Regions from separate parts of the Lawsonibacter sp. LCP25S3_E2 genome, predicted to be linked through region 2. Evidence: predicted binding sites of a transcription regulator. Region 2 holds the regulator's gene; the other holds the start of a gene.

Region 1 (4,042 bases), on a different contig from region 2:
CTGCGGTGATGGCTATGAGCTGCTTTTGTTCTGTTTTGGCCTCCGCGCTCAACGGAGTGGGCGGCCAGCGGGCCGTGGCGGCGATCTCTCTGCTGGGCGGTGTGATTCAGCTGCTGTTTACCCTGGCATTGGTGCCTCTGCCTGGGGTGGGCATGGGAGGTTATGTGGCGGGAGCTGTGGTATCGACTGCCTTGGAGCTGGTTTTGTGCCTTTATTGGATTCGTCGGCGCACGGGGGTGCGTCTGGAACTCTTCCGATGGATGACTGCCCCCGCTCTGGCCAGTTTACTGTCTGCTCTGGTAGGAAATTTGCTGTTTCGGATGCTGAAGGACGAGGGCTTGTCTCCCGTCTGTGCAGGAGTTGCCACTTTGGCCTTTGCCCTGTTGCTTTACTTGGCAGCCCTCCAGGCTCAGGGAGTGGAGCTGAGGAGCATGATCCGCCGCCGTGGGTAAAATCGGCCTGTTTATCCGAACTGAGGCGGAGCCTGCGGGGAATACAGAGGGGACGGATGGGGAAAAAATTACAGAGAAAGCCCGCAATTCTCCCTGGACCCCCTTGTCAAAGGGGGAAAAATAGGGTAAAATGAATCAGCATAAGTTATAATACTATGGAGGATGATTCCTATGCCAATGATTTCTGCCAGTGATTTCCGCAACGGCGTGACCTTCGAGATGGACGGTAAGGTCATGCAGGTGGTTGAGTTCCAGCACGTGAAGCCCGGTAAGGGCGCTGCTTTCGTGCGCACCAAGATGAAGAACATCATCACCGGCGGCGTGACCGAGACCTCTTTCAACCCCACCGCCAAGTTTGAGCAGGCTTTCGTGGAGCGCAAGGACATGGAGTATAGCTACAACGACGGCGATCTGTACTACTTCATGGACATGGAGACCTATGATATGCTGCCCATCGGCAAGGACCTGCTGGGCGACAGCTTCAAGTTCGTCAAGGAGAACATGACCTGCAAGATCATGTCTTACAAGGGCAGCGTCTTCGGTGTGGAACCCCCCAACTTTGTGGAACTGGAGGTCACCGAGACCGATCCTGGCTTCAAGGGCGACACCGCCACCAACGTGACCAAGCCCGCTACTCTGGAGACCGGCGCTGAGATCAAGGTCCCTCTGTTCATCAACCCCGGTGACAAGATCAAGATCGACACCCGTACCGGCGAGTATCTGGAGCGCTGCAAGGCTTAAGCGTCCGAGCCGTCGCGAGCAGCGCGGATGGACCGGAGCGAGGGCGAAAAACCGAAGATTTGCCCGCAAATCTGTTTTAAGCCCGAGACGGAGGGAAGCCGCGCGTCGTGAGCAGGCGAGGCGTGACAGCTTAAGCGTCCGAGCCGTCGCGAGCAGCGCGGATGGACGATTCACACCATGAACCGCGCCGGCGGGCGCAGAAAAGGAGAACGACTATGACTATTTCCGAGAAAGTCGCCTATCTGAAGGGCCTGGCTGAGGGCCTGAACCTGGATACCGAGAAGTCTAAAGAGGGCAAGCTCATCTCTGTGATGATCGGCATCCTGGAGGAGCTGGCCATGTCCGTGGAGGACCTGGAAGAGAACGCCTTGAACTTGGGCGAGGAGATCGATGTGCTCTCCGACGACCTGGCCGATGTGGAGGACGTGGTCTTTGACGAGGACGAGGACGACGAAGAGGACTACGACGACGATTGGTTTGAGGTCGAGTGCCCCACCTGCGGCGAGACCCTGGTCATTGATGACGAGGCACTGGCCGACGGCGAAGTGGAGTGCCCCAAGTGCGGTTCCCGCTATGCCATGGACCTCTCCGACGATGAGGAAGAGGAAGGGGAGGACGAGGAGTAAATCCCCGTTCCAAACAGGTATTGCCAAAAGTCCCGAGCTGGCGCTCGGGACTTTTTTTACTGAATTTTTAGCACTCTCATTTAATGAGTGCTAAAAATTCATAATTTGTTCATGAAATTTCCCATGGGCCGGTCTATACTGAGACCATACCGTAGACTGTTCCATGAAAGGAGTGTTCCATATGAACATGAATCAATTTACCCAAAAGTCCTTAGCTGCCATTCAGGGAGCTCAGGATCTTGCAGCCCAATACGGCAATCAGCAGATCGAGCAGGAGCATCTGCTTCTGGCTCTGGTGAGTGACCAGGAGGGCTTTATTCCCCAGCTGCTCACTGCCGCGGGGATGACCGTACCCAGCTTTCAGGCGGCGGTGGCCAACCTGGTCAACAAGCTGCCCAAGGTGTCCGGAGGAGGCCGGGAAGCGGACAAGGTCTATGTGGCCCAGGATGTGGACCGCTGCCTGAACGCCGCCCAAGAGCAGGCTTCTGCCATGAAGGACGAATATATCTCGGTGGAGCACCTGTTCCTGGGTCTGCTGGAGCGGCCCAACAACAACCTGAAGGAGCTTTTCCGCACCTATAACGTGACCCGTGAGAAGATCATGCAGGCTTTGGCCAGCGTCCGGGGCAACCAGCGGGTTACCTCTGACAACCCGGAGGAGACTTACGATGCCCTGAAAAAGTACGGCGCCGACTTGGTGGAGCGGGCCCGGCAGAACAAGCTGGACCCGGTCATTGGCCGGGACGACGAGATCCGGAATGTCATCCGTATCCTCAGCCGGAAATCCAAAAATAACCCTGTGCTGATCGGTGAGCCCGGTGTTGGTAAGACGGCCATTGCCGAGGGACTGGCCCAGCGGATCGTCAAAGGCGATGTCCCCGCCAGTTTGAAAGACAAGACCATCTTTTCCCTGGATATGGGTGCCCTCATTGCCGGAGCCAAATACCGGGGTGAGTTTGAGGAGCGGCTGAAAGCCGTTTTGAACGAGGTGAAGAAGAGCGAGGGTAAGATCATCCTCTTCATCGACGAGCTGCATACCATTGTAGGTGCCGGCAAGACCGAAGGCAGCATGGATGCGGGCAATCTGCTCAAGCCTATGCTGGCCCGCGGCGAGCTGCACTGCATTGGTGCTACTACCCTCAATGAGTACCGGCAGTATATCGAGAAGGACGCCGCTCTGGAGCGGCGCTTCCAGCCGGTGATGGTGAACGAGCCCACGGTGGAGGATGCCATCGCCATTCTCCGTGGCTTGAAGGAGCGCTATGAGGTTTACCACGGCGTGAAGATCACCGACGGGGCTATCATTGCCGCCGCTACGCTCTCCAACCGCTATATCACTGACCGGTTCCTGCCCGACAAGGCCATCGACTTGGTGGATGAGGCCTGTGCCATGATCCGTACCGAGATGGATTCCATGCCCACGGAGCTGGATGTGATCCAGCGGAAAATCATCCAGCATGAAATCGAGGAGGCCGCCCTGAAAAAGGAGACGGACAAACTCTCCCAGGAGCACCTCAGTGAAATCCAGAAAGAGCTCTCCGACATGCGGGAGGAGTTCAAGGCCAAGAAGGCCCAGTGGGACAACGAGAAAAATGCCATTGGCAAGGTGCAAAAGCTCCGGGAGGACCTGGAGGAGGCCAACGCCCAGCTGGAGAAGGCCCAGCGGGAATACGACCTCAACCGTGCCGCGGAGCTGCAATACGGCAAGATCCCCGAGCTGAAAAAAGCTCTGGAGGCGGAGGAGCAGATTGCCAATGAGGGCAAGCAGCGCTCCCTGCTGCGGGATAAGGTCACCGAAGAGGAAATCGCCCGGATCATTGAGCGCTGGACCGGAATTCCGGTCTCCCGCCTGATGGAGGGTGAGCGGGAGAAGCTCCTGCACCTGGAGGATATCCTCCACCAGCGCGTGGTGGGTCAGGACGAGGCGGTACGTCTGGTCTCTGAGGCCATTCTGCGCAGCCGTGCCGGTATTGCCGACCCTAACAAGCCCATTGGCTCCTTCCTGTTCCTGGGTCCCACTGGCGTGGGCAAGACGGAGCTGGCCAAGACATTGGCGGAAGCCCTCTTTGACAGTGAAAAGAATCTGGTGCGTATCGACATGAGCGAGTATATGGAGAAATTCTCCGTCTCCCGGCTCATCGGTGCCCCTCCGGGATACGTGGGCTATGAGGAGGGCGGCCAGCTTACCGAGGCTGTGCGGCGTAAGCCTTACTCTGTCATCCT
Region 2 (4,042 bases):
AGCTGTTTATCTTCGGAGTCCAGAGCGGCTCGTCCGTCCTTATTAGCCAATATTGGGGCAAACAGGACATGGAGGCCATCAACCGGGTGATGGGCGTGGCCATTTGGGTAGTGCTGCTGGTCTCCTCGGTATTTGCGGGGATTTTGCTGGTTTGCCCGGTACAATTCCTCAGCCTCTTCGGCAATCAGCCCGAAGTGGTGGAGATGGCGGCCCAGTACGGCAGCATTGCCGGTATATCTTATGTGCTCAATGCCTTTACTATGATGTATGTGGCCGCCTACCGGAGTATGGAGCGGCCCCAGCTGGGCATGTACATCCTGGCCGCTTCCATGACCGTCAATACCTTTTTAAACTGGGTATTTATTTTCGGCAATCTGGGGGCCCCCGCCATGGGGGTGCGGGGCGCGGCCCTGGCAACCCTCATTGCCCGTGGGCTGGAAGTGACCATTGTGGTGACACACATGGCCCGCAATACCTTTTTCCGGATTCGGGGCGGGCTTTTGCTGAGACCGGGACTGCCCATGCTCCAGCGGTTCCTGCGCTATGGCGGCCTGGTGGTGTGCAATGAGACTATGTGGGGTCTGGGAACCTCCATTTTCCCCACCATCATGGGCCACATGGAGGGCAGCACCGAGATTTTGGCGGCCTACACCCTGGCGGGCAATGTGGAAAAAATTTGTACCGTGTTCTCCTTCGGCCTGGCGGCCACCGCTGCCATTATCATCGGCCGGGAGATCGGAGCGGGCAGAACGGCCCACATTAAAAATGTAGGCCTGGCCATGAATACCCTGGCAGTGGTGTGCGGCGTACTGCTGTCGGTGTTCCTGGTATTCTTTGCACGGGAAGTGGCACCCCTGTGGGTGTTCCCCCTGTTCAAGCTGTCCCCAGGAGCCAGCTCGGTGGCGGCGATGATGATTACCGTTATGGGATTGTTGATGCCCCTGCGCAATTTCAACAGTGTCAATATCATCGGTGTACTCCGGGGTGGAGGCGATGTGAGAGCGGCTACCTTGATTGATGTATCCCCCATTTGGGTGTGTGCCATTCCCTATGCCATTTTCTGCGGTGTGGTGCTGCGTACCTCGGTGTTCTGGGTTTACCTGGCCTTTGGTGTGGAGCAGGTGGTCAAATTTGTGCTGGGCGTGTGGCGCCTGCGCTCCGGCAAGTGGGTGCGTGACCTGACAAAAGGATAATGGCAAACCAGTTTGGTGCTGTTTTGAAATCACCGTCCGGTATCTCCGGACGGTGATTTTTTAGCACCGTTCCTGCGCCTGTGCAAAAGAAATATACCTGCTATTTGTTTAAAATAAATTCATAAAGTGGCTATTGACAATTCTCAGGGGGAGTGGTACATTATCTTTAGCACTCGGGGAATATGAGTGCTAAAGAAACGAAACGGAAAGGCGGCGGTACGATTGGAATTGACAGAACGGAAAAAGCGTATTCTGCGCGCCATTGTTGAAACCTATATCGCCACTGCCGAGCCCGTTGGCTCGAAGGCGGTGGCGGAGCTGGCGGGACTGGATGTCTCCACTGCCACCATCCGCAATGAGATGGCCGACCTGACGGAGCTGGGCCTGCTGGAGCAGCCCCACACCTCTGCAGGACGGATTCCCTCCGCGGCGGGCTACCGGCTGTATGTCAACGAGCTGATGGACCGCCAACAGCTGACCATTCAGGAGACCCAGCGCATTAACGAGGCGCTGAACCTGAAAATGGAGGAGCTGGACCGGGTCATCGACCGGGCGGGCAAGGTGCTCTCCCAGCTGAGCGATTACCCCGTTTTTACGGTGGCGGCGGCCAAGCAGCGGGTTACAGTCAAGCGTTTTGATCTGCTGATGGTAGAGGAGAACGCCTTTATCGCCGTGGTCATGACGGACAACAGTGTGGTGAAGAACAAGCTCATTCATCTTCCCGACCAGCTGTCCGATACCCAGCTTCAGCTTTTGTCCGCGGTGCTCAATACCTCCTTTGTGGGGCTGTCCCGTGAGGAGATGGAAGAGGCCCTGGACAAGATGGAGACCCACACCGCGCCGGGTGCGTTTGAGCTCATTTCCCTGGTCGTAGAATTTGCCATTGAGGTGCTGGATGACCAGGGGCGGCAGAAGTTCCGCACCGCAGGTATCACCCACCTGTTGGAGCACCCGGAATACCGCAGTCTGGATAAGGCAAAACCCCTGATGAATTATCTCAGCGAGGAAAATGAAACCTCCCGCCTTCCCATGAACCTGAACAACGGGAAGAGCATGAATATCCTCATCGGTCCGGAAAATGTCAACGATGCCCTGAAAGATACCAGCGTGGTCATGGCCAGCTACGATATCGGAGATAATATGAAGGGGATCATCGGTGTGGTAGGCCCCACCCGGATGGATTATGCCAAGGTGACCGCCCGGCTGTCCTATTTTGCCGATAGCCTGACCCGGATGTTTGGCAAAGAGCTGCCCTCTGGGGAACAGGAAGACAAGGAAGAATCCTGAGTGAGCATGAGGAAAAAATATTGAACAGCGAAGGAGCACAGCATCGTGAGTAAAAAGGAAAAAAAGAACGAGATCCCCTCTCAGGAACAGCCCGAGACCGAAGCTGTTCAGACTGAGACCGCTGAGGCCGAAGCCGCTCAGGCAGAGACCACCGAGCAGCCCCAGCAGGAAGCGCAGGCTGCCCAGGAGGACCCCATTCAGAAACAGCTGGCTGCCCAGGAGGACCGCTTCCTCCGCCTGGCTGCTGAATATGATAACTACCGCAAGCGCACCGCCAAGGAGAAAGAGGCCCTGTGGAACGAGGCAAAGGCGGATACCGCCATTGCGTTCCTGCCGGTCTATGACAATCTGGAGCGGGCACTCAAGCAGCCCACCGCCGATGAGGCCTATAAGAAGGGCGTGGAGATGACCATGAATCAGCTGAAGGAGATTTTCTCCAAGCTGGGCATTACCGAGATTCCCGCGCTGGGTGAGAATTTTGACCCCAATCTCCACAACGCAGTTATGCATGTGGAGGACGAGACCCTGGGCGAGAATGTGGTGGCCGAGGTATTTCAGGCCGGCTTCCAGCTGGGAGAAAAGGTCATCCGGTTCGCCATGGTAAAGGTAGCAAACTGATCCGAAGCGCGGAGGCGTGCATTTTACAGCCGCTGCAGCGTGACCATATAAATTCGTTAACAACAATCTTTCATATATTTAGGAGGAAAACATTATGTCTAAGATCATTGGTATCGACTTAGGTACAACCAATAGCTGTGTAGCCGTTATGGAGGGCGGCGACGCCGTCGTCATCGCCAACGCCGAGGGCAACCGTACTACCCCTTCTGTGGTGGCCTTCTCCAAGGACGGCGAGCGTATGGTGGGCCAGGTGGCCAAGCGCCAGGCCATCACCAACCCCGACCGGACCATCAGCTCCATCAAGCGTGAGATGGGCACCGATTACAAGGTGGAGATCGACGGCAAGAAGTACACTCCCCAGGAGATCAGCGCCATGATCCTTCAGAAGCTGAAGGCGGACGCCGAGGCCTATCTGGGCCAGACCGTCTCCGAGGCCGTCATCACCGTTCCCGCTTACTTCACCGATGCCCAGCGCCAGGCCACCAAGGACGCCGGTAAGATCGCCGGTCTGGACGTGAAGCGTATCATCAACGAGCCCACCGCCGCCGCTCTGGCTTACGGTGTGGATAAGGAAGACGCCCAGAAGATCATGGTGTATGACCTGGGCGGCGGCACCTTCGATGTGTCCATCCTGGACATCGACGAGGGCGTCATCGAGGTTCTGGCTACCGCCGGCAACAACCGTCTGGGCGGCGACGACTTTGATAAGTGCGTCATGGACTGGATGGTTGCTGAGTTCAAGAAGGCCGAGGGTGTGGACCTCAGCGGCGACAAGGTGGCTATGCAGCGTCTGAAGGAGGCCGCCGAGAAGGCCAAGATCGAGCTGTCCGGCGTCACTTCCACCGCCATCAACCTGCCCTATATCACGGCCGACGCCACCGGCCCCAAGCACCTGGACCTGACCCTCACCCGTGCGAAGTTCGATCAGCTCACTGCCCACCTGG

Evidence for each region. The regulator HrcA, encoded in region 2, represses chaperone genes, less so after heat shock. The targets are predictions, from matches to a motif close to TGTTAGCACTCNNNNNNNNNGAGTGCTAACA.
Region 1: a site for HrcA is predicted at 1,885-1,915, ahead of clpB (ATP-dependent chaperone ClpB). Genes of this name have one in related genera too.

Annotation. Positions count from the first base shown of each region.
Region 1 covers NZ_JBQKJL010000014.1:58,184-62,225, reverse strand. Annotated here, with positions in the region: gene ACTQ3R_RS12105 (oligosaccharide flippase family protein) at 1-452, shown strand, start outside; gene efp (elongation factor P) at 630-1,193, shown strand; gene ACTQ3R_RS12095 (CD1247 N-terminal domain-containing protein) at 1,409-1,819, shown strand; gene clpB (ATP-dependent chaperone ClpB) at 2,001-4,042, shown strand, end outside.
Region 2 covers NZ_JBQKJL010000021.1:26,683-30,724, reverse strand. Annotated here, with positions in the region: gene ACTQ3R_RS14195 (MATE family efflux transporter) at 1-1,193, shown strand, start outside; gene hrcA (heat-inducible transcriptional repressor HrcA) at 1,380-2,480, shown strand; gene grpE (nucleotide exchange factor GrpE) at 2,526-3,098, shown strand; gene dnaK (molecular chaperone DnaK) at 3,193-4,042, shown strand, end outside.